DNA from 2 places in the Cellvibrio sp. PSBB006 genome. Region 1 is predicted to be linked to the other one. Evidence: predicted binding sites of a transcription regulator. Region 1 holds the regulator's gene; the other holds the start of a gene.
The links. Region 1 encodes LexA, which represses DNA repair genes until DNA is damaged. Its sites were predicted from a motif close to ACTGTNTNTANANACAGT; they were not measured.
Positions count from the first base shown of each region.

Region 2: a site for LexA is predicted at 7,331-7,348, ahead of CBR65_RS20760 (DNA polymerase II). Genes of this name have one in related genera too.

Region 1 is NZ_CP021382.1:485,003-493,917, reverse strand. Features, by position in the region: gene CBR65_RS02250 (SDR family oxidoreductase) at 1-744, shown strand, start outside; gene CBR65_RS02245 (DUF2845 domain-containing protein) at 885-1,205, shown strand; gene lexA (transcriptional repressor LexA) at 1,318-1,920, shown strand; gene CBR65_RS02235 (cell division inhibitor SulA) at 1,913-2,320, shown strand; gene CBR65_RS02230 (hypothetical protein) at 2,383-2,643, opposite strand; gene CBR65_RS02225 (TraB/GumN family protein) at 2,718-3,563, opposite strand; gene CBR65_RS02220 (hypothetical protein) at 3,649-5,076, opposite strand; gene fadA (acetyl-CoA C-acyltransferase FadA) at 5,214-6,392, opposite strand; gene fadB (fatty acid oxidation complex subunit alpha FadB) at 6,437-8,584, opposite strand; gene CBR65_RS02205 (helix-turn-helix domain-containing protein) at 8,795-8,915, opposite strand, start outside.
Region 2 is NZ_CP021382.1:4,971,493-4,980,407, forward strand. Features, by position in the region: gene CBR65_RS20725 (hypothetical protein) at 1-143, shown strand, start outside; gene CBR65_RS20730 (MotA/TolQ/ExbB proton channel family protein) at 166-936, shown strand; gene CBR65_RS20735 (biopolymer transporter ExbD) at 941-1,444, shown strand; gene CBR65_RS20740 (biopolymer transporter ExbD) at 1,462-2,010, shown strand; gene CBR65_RS20745 (AgmX/PglI C-terminal domain-containing protein) at 2,012-3,013, shown strand; gene CBR65_RS22365 (PKD domain-containing protein) at 3,599-7,249, shown strand; gene CBR65_RS20760 (DNA polymerase II) at 7,368-8,915, shown strand, end outside.

The sequences.
Region 1 (8,915 bases):
ATCGCCTCCTGTCGCAAACTGACCGATGTTTCACGACTACAGGCCGATGGATTAACCTGCATCCCGTTGGACTTAAATGATTCCGGAAGTATTGAGCGTGCAGTCGCACAAACACTGGAACTCACCGGCGGCGAGCTTTATGCGTTATTTAATAACGGCGCCTACGGTCAACCCGGTGCCGTGGAAGATTTAAGCCGGGATGTCTTGAGAGAGCAATTTGAAACCAATGTATTTGGCTGGCTGGAGCTGACAAATAAAATTTTGCCTATCATGATCCGCCAAGGCTATGGTCGTATCATTCAAAATAGCTCGATCCTCGGCTTTGCTGCCATGCCCTTGCGTGGAGCTTACAACGCCAGCAAATTTGCGCTGGAAGGGCTGACCGATACATTACGACTTGAACTCAATGGCACAGGTGTTCACGTCAGCCTGATTGAACCGGGTCCAATCCTGAGCGATTTCCGTAAAAATGCGCTCGGCGCTCTGAAAGCCAACATCGATATTGAAAAAAGTCGATTTGCCGAACACTATCAATCGGCGATTCAGCGGCTCGCCAAACCCGGTGCAGCGGCTCCCTTTACTCTCGGACCCGATGCTGTCTACAAACGTCTGAAACATGCCCTGGAAAGTGATTTGCCCAAACCGCGCTACTGCGTTACTTTTCCAACTTATCTGATGAGTATCCTGCGGCGCCTGTTAAGTACGCGGATGATGGACAAGGTGCTACGACGGGCTGGCCGTTAAGCTTTTATTAATCCGGACTTGGTAACATCTAAAATGCGTGCCACAGGAATTACTACCTTGGTACCGAGTCAAAAAAGCCACAAGAAACCAATAGCCTTTCATTCATTTACATGGTGCACCTGAACTGTCGAGGTAGTGATATGAGAATCTGCGCTTATCTTGCGCTGTTAGTAGGCGGCTTGTATTTACAGCCAGCACTGGCAGACTCCATGCGCTGTAGCAATTCCCTGGTGCAAACCGGAGATACCAAATCAGATGTGCTTGACCAGTGCGGTGAACCGGTATTTACCGATAGTTATTGTGAACCTATCACCATCGTAGGCCAGGCAAACACCACCATCATCGTTCCCTGTGAAGAAGTGGATCTCTGGACTTACCACCCCGGCTCCGGTCAGTTCGTCCAACACCTGTATTTTAAACGGGGGAAACTCCAGGCCATCAAGAATGGGCGACGGCTTTAATCGGTATCTTATTGGTGGCTTCTCCGCCCCTTAAAATAGGGGTTGCGGATGATGAAATACTGTATATAATCACAACAACTGTATAAATAAACAGATTCATCTGGAGCGCCCCATGGCCAATCTGACCTCCCGCCAGGAACAAGTCTTACAGCTAATCAAGAGCTACACCGAAGAGACCGGTTATCCGCCCACCCGCGCAGAAATTGCCCGCATTCTCGGCTTTAAGTCTGCCAATGCAGCGGAAGAACATATCAAAGCTCTGGCGAAAAAAGGGGCTATCGAAATTATCGCTGGTGCTTCTCGCGGCATCCGCCTACCGGATTCCCAAAACGGTATTCCCATCGTAGGCCGGGTTGCAGCAGGTAACCCTATCCTTGCCCAGGAACATATCGAAGATTACTGCAATATTCCCTATAGCTTTTTCTCCCCCAGTGCAGATTACCTATTGCGTGTTCACGGTCTGAGCATGAAAGATGCCGGTATTCTCGATGGCGATTTACTCGCTGTGCATCGAACTGATCAAGCACGCAACGGCCAGATCGTTGTAGCGCGGATTGGTGACGAGGTAACCGTCAAGCGTTTCAAACGCATTGGTAACCGCGCACAGGTGGAACTCTGGCCTGAAAACCCTGATTTCAAAGTGATTGAAGTCGACCTGCGAGACCAGGATTTCAGCATCGAAGGTTTGAGCGTAGGGGTGATTCGCCGTGACTAATACAGTGCGTATAGATGAACAACCCGGCGGTGAGCCCCGTTATAACAGCGGCGTGACTGAACTCGTCTTAACCAGCCATTCCCCGGAACAAGCTGCCCTTCTACTACCCATGCTCGCCTATCTCAGCAAGACCTGCCATGACCGCTGGATTACCTGGATTGCGCCCCACAACATTACACGGCAATCACTGGAGAGCTTTGGAATTGATACTCGTCTGATTCGCCTGATTCATTGCCATGATCAACAAAATACCTTGTGGATTACATGGGAAGCCTTGGCCGCAGGAAATAGCCATACCGTTATCGCCAGTCCTGGCAAGCTGAATGACAAAGAATTGAAGCAATTGGAATCTGCGGCCGCCCAAGGCCATTGTCAGGGTTTATTGTTGCGGGTACGTTAATTACTGAGGGATATCAAAAGGAATCGGAGGTACATAGGGGTTTATGGATAGCCCCATTGATATTAATGCAGAATCGGTTTTTCAAACTCGGGAAGCCCCTCAGAAAACTCATCCAGATGATCCTGGTCTGCCAACTCAGTAGCAGCTTCCATTCCGGCTTCAATCATTGCCTTAGCGACTTCAAATTTTCCTTCACCCATAAAAGCCAGTGATTCCGCAGAAAAGCTGAGCCGAACCAAAGGCTCCCCGCCCTCATCATCGACTTTTCTCAGCACGACATCGCCGTTTGGTAATTCGGCGATTTCATATAGCGTTGATGGCATACTAACCTCTATTGTTTTGCAGGGTTGAACTGCAAATGGAACACGGCTTTATTCTAACATTAACCCGCTCTTCATCAATCTTTCTGCGCCGTATTAACCTGCGTAACCCGGTATCCCCGCCCTTCAAGCAGTGACACCAGCCCATCATCACCCAGCATATGACCAATACCCACGACGAGAAAAATTTTTTGTGATTCTTTCAGCTGTGCATCAATAGCATTCAGCATATTCTTATTGCGTTCAACAAAGATAGACTGATAAAGCTTTTGCCCTAGCTCGCGCTTGCGAAATGCGCTGAACACCAAGGTTTGCAAAACATCTTCATCGCCGCGATACCATGCATCGGCCAGCTTGTTCAGGCTTTCTTCCGCCTTCTCATGTTCGTTCAAGGTTGTTTGTAAAAATTCCCGCTGCTCAATTTCACTTAACTGATTGAACAATTGCATTTGTTCATCGAGGGATTCCAGTTCCAGGACAACTTTTTGATTGCGAGCTTCAGATAAAAAATATTTATCCAGACCGAGCGACTGCTGATAATCGCTGAGCGCTAGCTGCCTGTTGGTTAGTTGCATTGCCGCCAACCAGGGCTTGAATTGATTGAGCCGCTGAACATCGACATCCAAGGTGTTGGCCACATTTATCAGTGATGTCCATGTTTGCGAATCCAGGTCAGTTTGCAAGTTTTTTTCACCGGCATAATAGCCATTCTGCTCAAGTGCAGTTCGCACTTTTCGGCCATCCAGCGCATCAATATCCAATTCAACCGCTAAAATATCTGAGTCCCGATAAGCTCGAAGCACAGCATCCGGCAACGGATAAAATTTTTCATCGCCGTAATGTAGCGAACCGAATAGATATAGGCGAACCCGGGACTCTTTGTCTTGCACCTGCCACAACAAAGGTTGCGATGCAGCCTGCACAACCGAGCCGTAAAGGCAGATGAGAGCAACCGATAAACATGATGCAAAATAACCGTGCCTTGCTGAGCGTGTGTGATTGTGCATATCACTCATTCCCAACGTAGCGGCTAATTTCAGTAGGCACTGCCAGCAAGACTATCGCGCCTTCATCTCCAGCCTCCCATTCAGTTTGCTGAAGAGAAACAGGCAACAACACAGCCTGCGAAGATAAATAGTGTTGTGTATGAGTATATTTTGCCTGCGAAGGCATCGACGACTCAGTTGCATAGCACACAAGGCTACCGGATATCACCATCAACAGCCGATAAGTGGAACACGCTGACAGGTAATAATGAGATCCCGCCGCCAAACCTATCCTCAAGACTTCAAAATCATCAAAGGTGACAACCCGCTCGACTACAGCATCTGCTGTCGAGTCAATCTCCTCCAGCGCGGGAAGAGCTGGAATAGCCAGCGATATTTTTTCAAGCGCTTCTTTTGTATCCCAATGCGTTTGGGTTAACACTTTTTGTGTAAAGGACAGAATTTTTCTTTCATACACTGGCGTTTGAAACTCAACCGTACGCACACCATGCTGCAATGCATGAGGTGTAAAACAGGGCACCTTCACAACATCACCCAGCTGCAAATCCTGCATGGCAGTGTAAGCATGCATGACTGCGCGCTTTTCACTTTCCAGGATTAATAAGTTTTGTGGCAGTTCGCTCAACCAGGCATTAAGCGTAGCGGCATCGACCGGATCATCCAATGCGATATCATGAGCAAGACGCTGCTGATCAAGTTGCCGATCAATTTCACGCCTGACCGTTTCATAATCGCGAACTGCTGTCAGATAGGCGTCCTTAAATGCGGCATCATCAGTAAACTCACTACGCTTGTGCTGATTAAATCCCAGGCGAATTCCCCCCACACCATCAGGCCAGGCTTGGGAATCAATGTGCGTAACAACATATACTTCCTGTTTTTGCTCATGCATCTCAAAATACAGATCACCGTAACGCTCGTCAGCTAGTGGATCGAGAATTTTTAACAGGATGATATGTTCAGCAGAGCCTCCGACCAGAAAGTCAGGCATTAAGGACAGCAGCCAGGGCAAAGGTACCTTATGGCCTTGCGCTGTCACACTGGACTGACCGCGCACTTCGATGCCCGTATACCAGATTTCCTGCCCCCAAGGCTTGGGAATATAAACAGGCTCCAGCACCAGCGGTGCTGATAAGTTCAGCCAAGGTAATTCATGTTTATCTGCAAACGCGGCGAGACTTTCAACCTGGTCATCCAGATGACTTAATCGGTCGCGCAATTCAGTGGATGCTGCGGACAGCGCGACATGAAGCTCATGGTTACTCACCGCCACCAAGGCAATCAGCGCGATCTCAGGCTGGGACGGAAGATAATATTGACGCCACACATATTCCAGAGCAAAACACCGACTTACCTCACCTGACGTCTTCAGATGAGCTATCTGGGTGCTGATAAACGACTCAGGATTGGATACAGCGTGGACAATCACCGCTAGCCTCTGGGATGGCATGACAAGAAGGTCGGCAGTCTAGCAGATGCGGTTAAAGCTGACAGCCTGTAAGGCCTGCTCAAATAAAAACGCCGAAGCTACAAAGCTTCGGCGTTTTCAGGTTTCGAGGTGTTAAATCAATTCAAGCGTTCAAGTACCGTAGTGATCCCCTGTCCCAACCCAATGCACATGGTGGAGACACCCAAGGTCGCGTCTTTTTCTGACATCACTGTCAGCAGTGAACCGGTTATACGGGTTCCAGAGCAACCGAAGGGGTGTCCCAGGGCGATCGCCCCGCCGTGCAAATTCACTTTTTCATCCATTTCCTCAAGCAATTTCAGGTCTTTTAACACGGGTAAAGCCTGAGCGGCGAATGCCTCATTCAATTCCACGCACTCAATGTCATCGATGGCCAGGTTAGCTTTTTGCAATGCTTTTTCAGTAGAAGGCACCGGGCCATATCCCATAATGGATGGATCAACACCAGCCAAGCCGAGAGAGATAACACGAGCAATCGGCTTCATCCCTAGCGATTGAGCCCGCTCAGCCGACATGACCAGCATGACGGAAGCACCGTCAGAAATCTGGGATGATGTGCCCGCCGTCACCTGACCATTTTTAGGATCAAATACCGGCGGTAGTTTGGATAGAGCTTCTACTGTAGTTTCCGGGCGAATGGTTTCGTCATCTTCCACCATGATGGGGAAACCATCCGCGTTGTGACCCGCCACCGGGATAATCTCACGCTTAAAGAGACCCTCGGCGCGGGCCTTAGCCGCCAGTTGGTGGGAGCGCGCACCAAATTCATCCATCTGTTGACGGTTGATGCCGTGTAATAAAGCCAGGTATTCGGCCGTCATTCCCATATTGCCGGCCGCCTTGGCGACTGATAATCCCAATAACGGATTAGGGTTAATGGATTCATACATGGGTAAATGCCCCATATGTTCCACACCACCAATCAAGTAAACGTCACCCAGGCCAGCACGGATATTGGCCGTGGCCGTATGTAAGGCGGACATTGAAGAGCCACACAGGCGATTGATCGTCTGCGCCGGTATGGTATGGGGTAGGCCCGTTAACAGCAGGATATTACGCGCGATATTAAAGGCCTGCTCTTCGCGCTGCATAACGCAGCCCCATAGCAGGTCATCAATAGTCGCCGGGTCCAATTGTTCATTTCGGGCCAGCAAACCTTTGATAATGGCGGCAGACATATCATCTGCACGAACATGGCGGAAGCAACCATTCTTGGATCGCCCCATGGCGCTGCGGGCATAATCAACGATAACGGCATCTCTTGGATGTAGACTCACGGTTTCTCTCCTTTAAAGACTCAAGGCGCTGACGAAGCGCACGCTTAGCCGTAAAATTTCTGGTTGCTGGCTGCCATTTTTTGCAGGCTGACGGGCGGCTCATAAAGCGCACCCAGATGACTATAGCGCTGTGCCATCTCGCAGAATGTGCTGACACCGATAGAATCAATCCAGCGGAAGACGCCGCCTCGGAAAGGTGGAAAACCGGTGCCGTAGACCAGCGCCATATCCGCCTCAGCCGCTGTTTCCACAATGCCCTCCTCCAGACAACGAGCCAACTCAGTGGCCATGGGCACCATCATCCGCGCAATAATGTCATCATCCGTTACTTCAACCGATCCGGTGACATAAGGTTTGATGATGTCCATGACAGTTTCATTGAAAACCTTCTCGGGTTTGCCCTTTTTGTCTGTCTGGTAATCGTAAAAACCTTTCTGGTTTTTTTGCCCCAACCGCTCTGCAGCAAACAACGCGTCTGTGCAGGAGGTAAAATCACGTTTCATGCGCTCGGGAAAACCTTCTGCCATGACTTTTTCTGCATGAACCGCCGTGTCGATACCGACCACATCGAGTAAATAAGCCGGCCCCATGGGCCAGCCCCAGGTTTCCATCACTTTATCAATCTTGCGGAAATCAACTCCGTCACGCACCAGCATTGAGAAGCCGGCGAAATAGGGAAACAGCACGCGATTTACCAGGAAGCCCGGGCAATCTTTTACAACAATCGGTTTTTTCCCCATCGCATTGGCATAAGCCACAGTGCGAGCAACGGCAGTATCCGAGGTCCGGTCACCGCGAATAACCTCTACCAACGGCATCAGGTGTACCGGGTTGAAAAAATGCATGCCGCAAAAATTTTCAGGGCGCTGTAAAGCTTCCGCGAGATAGGAAATCGAGATGGTGGAGGTATTGGATGCGATAATGGTGTCAGGGCTCACCCTGGATTCAACTTCGGCCAACACCGTCCGTTTGACTTTGGGATTTTCTACCACCGCTTCAACCACGATATCAACCTGGTCAAAGCCATCGTATGTCAATGCTGGCTCAACACGATTCAGTACATCGCCCATCTCAGCCGGCGTCATTTTTTTGCGTTCCACGCGTTTGCTCAGCTGTTTATTGGCCTCAGATAAACCCAGGTCAATACCTTTCTGGGCCACATCTTTCATCTTGATGGGAACACCCTTCAGCGCCGATTGATAGGCAATACCACCGCCCATAATGCCCGCGCCAAGCACCGCTGCGCGCGCAATTTTCTTATCCGCTTTTTTCTCCCAACTTTTGGCTTTTTTGCTGATCATTTGCTCATTGATAAAGATGCCAACCAAGGATTGAGCCGTCTCGGTCTGGGCAACTTTAGCAAAAGCTTCAGCTTCAATTTGCAATGCCTCATCACGGCCTTTATCTGCTGCTTTCTGCATAGCTTTGATGGCCGTAACCGGTGATGGATAGTTGCGTCCGGCCTGGGCACCCACGAAGGCTTTTGATGTCTCGAAAGCCATCATCGCTTCAATAAAATTCAACTTGAGTGGCGCTTTCTTCTGCTCGCGGCGTGCAGCGTAATCGAACTTACCGCTAATGCATTGTTGCAAGGTAAATATGGCTGCATCACGCAGTTTCTCCGGCTCTACGACCGCATCTACTACACGAGCGGTCAATGCACTTTGCGCATCATTTTCTTTACCGGAAGCAATCCACTCTACCGCCGTCTCCAAACCGGCAACACGCGGCAAACGTACCGTGCCACCCCAGCCGGGCAGGATTCCCAATTTGGTTTCAGGCAACCCTAGTTTCGCCTTGGTGCTCGCGACGCGGTAATCACATGCCAAACACAATTCCATACCGCCGCCCAAGGCAAACCCATTGATGGCCACGACCACCGGAAAAGGCAAATCCTCAATGCGGCAATTATTGCGATTGTTGTTCTTCAGGTGTTCAATGATGCTGTTTGCACCGGCGGCAAAGACTGCACCAAATTCCATGATGTCTGCACCGACAATAAAGACATCTTTGGCACTGGTGATCAACAGCCCTTTGATATCCTGACTTTTTTCCAAAAGGGTCAACGCCTCATCCAGCTCGCTGACAGCCTGCAGATTAAATTTATTAACCGACTCACCCTGCAGATCAAAGATCAATTCCGCAATACCGTCTTGCAACAGGGCAACTGATATGGCTTTTCCTTGGTACATAACAAGTCTCTCTCTAGTGGAATATCAGAGGAACAAGAACCTCTAATGCTGATAGGCAAGCAAGCTGAATCGTGCAAGCCATACATGAAACACAAATAAACAATGAGATTGTAATGAGATTAGCGTGAGAACGTTGCTGAACGATTAAGATTTTATAGCGTGTTATTGCCTGTCAGTGATTCGTACATACTGCATTGGCAACAGTATCCGTTAATGTTGTAACACACTTAAAACAATGACTGCCGCCGTCTCTTTCCGATTGCGGATGCGATAAGGTTGATGGGCCGCCAAATAAAAAGCATCCCCTTCCTGTAATTCATGAACCTGCATA
Region 2 (8,915 bases), 770 kb from region 1:
GAAATACCACGCCGGATAAATTGCAGTGGAATATGGAGCGCAAGCATGACCAGACACTGCAGGTTGTCGACCGGGATGTTTTGCTTAACTCGATGAATATTTACAACGAAATGAATCTGGAAAGCGCCGGTTCAGCAGATTAATTGTTAACAGAGAGAAGATATCATGAACGATTTATACAATATGGTAACCAGCTTCCTTCAGGACGGTGGATTTTTTATGTATCCAATCGCTCTGGTATTAGCGCTTGGATTGGCAATTAGTCTGGAGCGTTGGGTTTATCTGACGCGCGAGCGCATCCGCAATATCAAAGCGTTCGAAAATTTCCTGCCGTTGTTGCGCACAACAGACATGGAAAAAATGCAGATGTATTCACGTGAAAGCCAGGCACCGGTTACCCGCATCATTGCCTGTGGTCTGGATATGATGAAAGTATCCAAGCAACGCGCCGATATCGAGAACTCCATGAACGAAGGTATGCTGGAAACCATGCCGCGCCTGGAGAAGCGTGTGGGTTATCTCGCTGTGCTGGCAAACGTTGCCACACTGTTAGGTCTTTTGGGAACTATTATCGGTTTGATCAGCGCCTTTACTGCCGTTGCCAATGCAAACCCTGCTGAAAAATCACAATTGCTGTCCATGTCGATCTCTGTGGCGATGAACACCACCGCGTTCGGTTTGATTGCGGCAATTCCACTGTTGGTGTTGCATGCTGTGCTGCAAAACAAAGTTGCAGCTATTGTGACCAGTATCCAGATGTCGGCGGTGAAATTCCTCAACATCATGACACTGCACCGTTTGATTGAAGCCGGCGCACCGCGCCCGCAGGAAACTCTGGTTACTTCGGTACCGGTTGCTTCGGCACAGGCTGCTCCCGCACAACAAGCGCCGGCTGATGATGTGTTGCCCGCTGGTGCGGTATTAAGTCAGGCCTGATGCCATGAACCTTAAATTTCAATACAAGGGCACCGATGAGGCAGAACTTGAGATCACCTCGTTCATGAGTTTGATGATCGTGTTGGTGCCAGTATTGCTGCTCAGCATGACGTTTACGCAAATCACGGTGCTGGATGTCAAACTACCGGAATTGACCGGCGGTCCAGCGGTGAGCCAGACAGAGCAATCGCAATTGGAAATCCGTATTGCTGAAGATGGCTTCAAGGTTTTCTATCCGGAGAATGTGCTGGTCAAGGAAATCCCTCTTGAAGAAACCGAAGAGGGCAATGCCTATGATTATGTGCAGCTCTCACAGGTGATGCAGGAAGTAAAACGGCAACTGCCTGAAAAGCGCGATGTGTTGGTCTTGTCTGACCCAAACGTTGATTATCAGAACCTGGTGTTTACCATGGACGCCGTTAAGTCTTACAAGACTGTTGTGGCGACAAGCGTGGTGGAAATTGAACTTTTCCCGGAGATTTCTCTGGGGGATGCCATTAAAAAATGATGTGAGTTGATGACAAAATGATTGGATCAACTATTTTTTACACCAAGCCCAAGACATCAATTGTGCCCAAGCTGAATCTTGTGGCGTTGATGGACATCTTTACGATTCTGGTGTTCTTTTTGCTCCTCAATTCAGGTGAAAGCCAGAAAATTGAGAATGCTAAATTTATTGAGCTGCCGGACTCCATTTCGGGTGTGACGCCGCACAATGAATTATTCATCATGATCGATGAGGATAAAATCTGGATCGGCGATCAAGCCGTTGCCGATGTGGCCGACGTATTAAAAGCGCCGGAAAAGCCTATCGATGCCTTAACCCAGGCGTTGGCTGCACACAAGGAATCCTTGGGTGATTTAACCGGATATGAGAAGCACAATGGCTTGCCGGTGACAATTCTGGGGGACAAAACCGTCTCTTACACCTTGTTGAAAAGTGTTATGGCCACCTGTCAGGGAAGTGATTTCCGTGAAATTTCCCTTGCTGTTAATCAGGTGGTTACAACACCGAATGCCGCTGGCATGGCGGCCAGAGCAACGGCTAATACTTCTTCAAAGGCTGGAGGTTAACATGTCTGCAAATATTCAGCCGTTTGCCGCTCAGTCTTTTGCCGCGCAGCCATTTGCGTTAGAGCTGCAACTGCCCTGGCATGCAGATGAAGAGCGCGAAAAGGCATTTAAGAACATCCTCAAAAAAGTTCTTATTCCCTTATTGATCCTGTTTCTGCTGGTTCCCTGGTTGAGCCAGATTGAGCAGGAATATGTGCCCGATGAAGATCGGGTGGAAACGGTGATTTTGCTGGACCCCCCCAAACCAGTCCCGCCACCACCGCCACCGCCAGTTGTGCAGGAAAAACCCAAGCCGGTGCCGGTGGAGCCGCCCAAGGTGGCTGAACCAAAACCGACGCCTACGCCCAAGGTAGATGATCGCCCCAAAGCGGTTGCGAAAGCACCGACGGTCGACACCAGAACATCGATCGCAAAATCACAGGGACTGGCGGAGTTATCCAGCCAATTAAAATCCCTGCGTGGTTCTGTTGATGTTGCCAAGATGCAAAATAAAAACGTATCTACCAATACCGGTGGTACCGTCGCCGCCAGTGATCGCTCGGTTCTGGGCGCTGACAACATCGTCAGGAAAAGCGAAGGTATCGTGGTCAATGAAGAAATCATGAAGGGCGAACTGGTTGCCCTGGCGGAACACCAGTCTACCGAGGTGGAAGGTGTTGTCGGCGGTGATTCCAATATCGGTAGCCAATACAGTCATTTGTCCGGTCAATCGGGCAAGCGCGATATGGAAAGTATTCGCCGCACGCTGGAGCAAACCAAAAGCAGCGTGTACACGCTGTATCAGCGCGCGTTACTGGATCACCCTGAACTTGCGGGCAAGTTCACGTTTTCGATTGTGATTGAGCCCAATGGCAGTATCTCCAATTTGAAGCTGGTGGTGAGCGAGTTGGGTATTGCGGAGTTGGAAGACAGTATCCTTGCGCGTATCAAGCAGGTGAACTTCGGCGCGAAAGATGTCTCTGCCACAGTAATTGAATATAAATTTGTTTTCTTGCCGAGCTGATTGATTTTTGTTCGGACTGAAACCCCTGATCGATCTGAATCGATCAGGGGTTTTTTATTGATGGTTTGCAAAATACGCAAAACGGTTTTTTTGTTCATAAGCTAATGGATCAAGCATTTCGATTAGTTCTTGCTGAGGGATTTTGGTAGCGGCGCATTATTCATTGAGGCAATGTTCTTTGTCCCTGTCGATATCAGATCATCGTCGTTGAAAGATCAATCGCCACCAAAAAATCGTTTATTTCTGCTTTTTAAACATGCGTCAGCTCACGCAAAAACTGTAAGAAAGTCCGATACTCACCAGTGTTTAAGTTCACAAAAAATTAAACCGGAATAACCTGATAAATGGATTTTATGGCAATTGTGATCCTGTACCTTTTTCCTTAATCCGCTACTGGCAACATGTCAGTGTCCAAAAAAATCCTGTGGATAAAAGTTGTTGATCAATAACAGCCTCCCGGGAAATACAAAATCCTTTTTAAAGGATATTCATTGCTTGACTTGGGGTACTGCTGACAGCACTACCATCCCTGCTTTGCGGTTTTCCCGTAATCCAATGCAACAACAAATTATCATGGTGCTGAAAATGTCTTGGCTAATCAAATCATGTCGAAAATCACTTGTGTTTTTTGTCACGCCTTTGATTTTGGTAGCTTGTGGAGGCGGTGGCGGTAGTGGCGGTGATGCCTCGTCCGAAAGCCTTGGCCTGTCTCAGGACACGCCTTTTGTCTACGTTGAACGCAACCTGGCTAAAGATAACGAGGCCAGCAAAGAACGTTTCAAGCGTTCGATGAGCGGGCAGGACCGCGCCCCCCTGGATCTTGAATCCCCTTATCAATTCCGCCCCGGCGCCAAGCTGATGAGCCGGTCCAGCCTCGACGTCGATGCTATCGATACGGAAGTGCTGGCTGAGTACTTCGGATCAACCGATTATGATGTCAAAGACCTGAACGTATCAGCCGATGGCAAGCGGCTGGTATTCGCGGCCCACGGTCCGGCAAACCATCCTACGGATTACACCTGGAATATTTACGAATACAGTTTTGAAGGTAAAACGGTTCGTCGCATCATCAAAACCCACTCTCTGGCTAACGCAGGTCAAGATACCAATCCTACTTATGCGCTGGATGGGACCATCGTCTTTTCTTCGGATCGTTCCGCCGGTAATCCGAACAGCCCTATCGACAATATTGTTGACGAAGATCAGGCCGAGAATTGCTACAAGGTCGGCCCCAGTGAAAAGCCTTCTCTGCTGCACTCCATGACCAACCAGGGTGAAGACATCCTGCAGTTGACCTACGGCAGAAACCACGACACCAAGCCGACGACCTTGAAAGACGGGCGCATTGCGTTTATCCGTTGGTCGCGCAGTTACGATTTGATTCAAGGCTGTCCGTTGGATGGCAGCACAACCGCTGCGGAATTTGAAGACATCTTTGATGCGCAATACCCCAAAGGGCTGGACATGCCGCCGGAGTGGTCGCATGAAGCCCTGTGTGCTCTGGCGCAACCAACGCCGCTGGGTAAAGTGGTTGCGAGCAACCACTACACTATCCTGCGCATTACTGCTGATGGTGAAGAGCTGCAACAGCTTTATAAAACTGTGACCCTCAAAGGGTCTGATGAAAGCTTTATTGAACTTGACCAGATTGTTCAGGCAGAAAATGGTCACCTGGTTGCGGTTATCCACCATAAATACAATTCATTTTCGGGCGGCAATATCCTGGAGTTGCAATCACCGGATAGCCCGGAACCCAACAAAGTGTTTGGCAATATTGCACCGCGCCCATTAATGAATGGCAGCGTCGATCTCTACCCCAATCAATATTCGCTTAACGGTTGGTATAGCGCCGTGTGGCCTTACCGTGACGGCACCGAGCGGATGCTGGTGAGTTGGTCGCAGTGTTCTGCGGTTAATGGCGGAGTAAATTCTTTCTGTGAAGCAGATGGCACTGAAGGACAGGTCAGCAGCCAGTACGGTATCTGGGTGGTCGACAATAAATCTGATACTCGCTTGCCAATAGTTCGCGCACGCAAGGATATGGTGTACAGCGATATTGCTGTGGCACAACCACATCGCGGCCTGGATTTGCCTTACCACGCTTACAACACGAATTTTGTTGATGATCTGGATACCAGTCGTTTGATTTGTGATGATCCCGGGGTTGACCCGGTTGACCCGGTTGACCCGGTTGATCCAGTAGATCCGGTGGACCCAGTAGACCCTGTTGATCCGGTAGATCCTGTTGATCCAGTGGACCCGGTTGATCCAGTAGATCCGGTGGACCCAGTAGACCCTGTTGATCCAGTGGACCCGGTTGATCCAGTGGACCCGGTTGATCCAGTGGACCCGGTTGATCCAGTGGACCCGGTTGATCCAGTGGACCCGGTTGATCCAGTGGACCCGGTTGATCCAGTGGACCCGGTTGATCCGGTAGATCCGGTTGATCCAGTAGACCCCGAAAATACACCGCCGGTAGCCAATGCAGGCGCGGACCAACAAGCCTATATCGGCAATACGCTTACCCTGGATGGTTCCGGCAGTAGCGATGCAGACGGTGACAGTCTGATTTATCAATGGACTATCATCAGCCCGGAAAACAGCGTGGCAACCATATTCAATCCGACAGCTGTTATGCCGACGATTACCATCGAAGAGCACGGCATTTATGTTATTCAGTTAATTGTTAACGATGGCGAGGCACACAGTGAACCCGACACGGTTCAGCTCGTGGTTGGCAATATGAAACCTGTGGCCAATGCCGGATCGGATCGTACCGGTATTCTGGGTAATGAACTGCAATTGGACGGTTCTGCCAGTACCGATGCTGATGGCGATGAACTGACTTACCAGTGGCGTGTGGCGGATGCACCTGCTGGCAGTATTGCCGGGTTGGTCGACAGCACCGGGGTTACGCCATCATTTACACCGGACCTGCATGGCCTTTACACCATTGAATTGGTGGTTAACGACGGTCGGTTGGCCAGTGAGCCGGACAGCATGACCATTGATACTCGCAATACCCGCCCGGTAGCCAATGCCGGCCCGGATCAATCGGTGTTTGTCGGTAAGCTTGCGTTGGCAAGTGGTGAAGCCAGCTCTGATGCTGATGGCGATCCGCTGACCTACTCCTGGAGTCTGTTGAGCCAGCCTCAGGGCAGCAGCTCCCAGCTCATCAATCCGGCTGAAGAAATCACCGAATTGGATATTGATGTGCCGGGTAGCTATGTACTGCAGTTGATTGTTAACGATGGTTATGAAAACAGTGAGCCAGATACGGTGATCCTGACCACCACTAACGTTCGACCCATTGCAGAAGCAGGAGCTAATCAGAACGTGACTGTGGGTGACCGTATTGAGCTGGATGGTTCTGCCAGCCATGACCCGGACGGTGATCAACTCAGCTATCGTTGGAGCCTGACGGGCAAACCCCAGGGCAGCACAGTGAGTTTGCAAGCGGCCGATAGTGCGGCACCGCATTTCATTGCCGATGTTGATGGAACCTACGTGGCGCAGTTGATCGTGAATGACGGCCAACTGGATAGCCAACCGGATACCGTCACGATCAATGCACAGCACCCGGTTTGTGATATCTCCAGTGACACACGCCGCACGATTCCGGTCATCATCCGCGACTTCGATAAGTCACACCCTGACTTCGAAGGTACGATCGGTGAAGACTACGGCATCGTGAAGAAAACGCTGGGCGATGACGGCAAGCCGGTATATGCCCGCAGCTCTGGTGGTACGCGCACCACGACTGGTGCCGCCAACTTTAACCAGTGGTATCGCGATGTGAGCGGTGTGAATATTCGCATCCCTTACGAATTGCAGATGACACGCCGTGAAGGAACGACTGTCTGGAGTTACGCTGATGACACCTTCTTCCCGATCGACGGTTTGGGTTATGGCAATATGCCGAAGCCGGCCCCGGACCATAACTATCACTTCACTCTGGAGGCGCACCTGGAATTTGATTACGAAGGTGGCGAGCACTTTACCTTCCGCGGTGACGACGACCTGTTTGTGTTCATCAACGGCAAGTTGGCCATTGATATCGGTGGTGTCCACGGTGTGATCGAGCGCAGTATCCGTCTCGACGAGCGTGCTGCTGAACTGGGCATTGAGAAAGGTAAAACCTACTCGTTTGACCTCTTCTTTGCCGAGCGTCATACCGTTGATTCCAACTTCATGTTCCAGACCAACATCAATCTGGAGTGTGTGCCCGGACGCTAAACGTACGTAAGTAGCAAAGGCCGGATGGCATTGTCATCCGGCCTTTTTTTTCAGGTGTTGATTTGCCAAACTTCAGTTATGGCTGTATAAATAGCCAGCTTTTCTGAGGTTCCTGTTTATGCCCCAAGCCTTCCTGCTAACCCGTCAATGGCGTGATACCCGCGAGGGCGTCGTGCTCGATTTTTGGTGGGCAACAGAGCAGGGCGCCCGATGGACCCAAACGCTGGGGCAGGAGGTGGTATTTTTTATTGCGCGGGCCGACGCCGGGGAAGCGACGCCATTGTTGCGCAACCTGCGCCACTGGCGCAGTGCGGAAGTCGACCTCAAAACATTTCGCGATCAACCGGTCAACGCACTGTATTTCCGCAGCCATCGTACAGCTCGCGATGCCCAACAATTATTCGATCGCGCCGGTATTCATTATTGGGAAGCCGATATTCGCCCACCAGAGCGATACCTGATGGAACGCTTTGTCACGGCCGCCGCGCAACTGACCTTCTCTGAACCTTCTGTCCCTGCCGACAAACCGCAACGCAACCCACGTATTGCACCTTCCGACTATCGCCCCGCGTTGCGTATGGTGTCCCTGGACATTGAAACCTCCATGGATGCCAAACAACTCTATTCAATTGCTGTTTGGACAGAGGCAGAGCAGCGTATCTTTATGGTGGGCGAAGGTCCGTCAATGGAGAATCTGATTTATTGCCGCGACGCGAAACAGTGCCTGCAAACTTTTTTCCAATGGCTTGCCGACAATGATCCCGATATTTTAATTGGCTGGAATCTGGTGCAGTTTGATCTATGGGTGTTGGAAACCCTGTGTCAGCGGGACGGTATTACGCTGGCACTGGGGCGTGGCGGGCAATCAGTCCATTGGCGACAGGAAGAAGGCGAGGGTGGCCGACGCTACATCACAATGCCTGGGCGTGTTGCGCTGGACGGTATCGAATTATTAAAAGCGGCCAATTATCGCTTCGACAGTTACTCCTTACAGAACGTTGCCGAGACCTTGTTGGGGGAAGGAAAATTATTGCAGGGGCCGGGACGCGGCGAAGAAATTACTGACCTTTTTCTTACCGATAAACCCGCTCTGGCCGCCTACAACCTGCGCGATTGTGAATTGGTCTGGCAGATCTTTGCCGATCAAAAATTGCTGCACTTCGCGATGGAACGCAGCCAACTGACAGGGTTGTTACTGGACCGTAGCGGCGGTTCCGTGGCCGCGTTTGAATATTCCTATTTACCGCGTTTGCATCGGCGCGGTTACATCGCGCCCAATCTCGGAGAACTTGAGTCGGACATCATCAGCCCGGGCGGCTATGTGATGAATTCGCAGCCTGGCATTTACGACAATGTCTTGGTGCTGGACTTTAAAAGTCTGTATCCCAGCATCATGCGCACATTTTTAATTGATCCCTGCGCATTCTGGTTGGCGCAACATCAATCACTGTCTACCGAGCAAGTCGTACCGGGTTTTAACGGCGCCTGCTTTGCGCGGGAAGGGCATATTCTGCCGCAGGTCATTGAACATTTGTCGACGGCGCGCGATCAAGCCAAAGCCGAAAAAAACGCGCCGCTATCCCACGCCATCAAAATTATTATGAATTCTTTTTACGGTGTACTTGGCTCAACCGGTTGCCGTTTTTTTGATCCACGTATCAGCAGC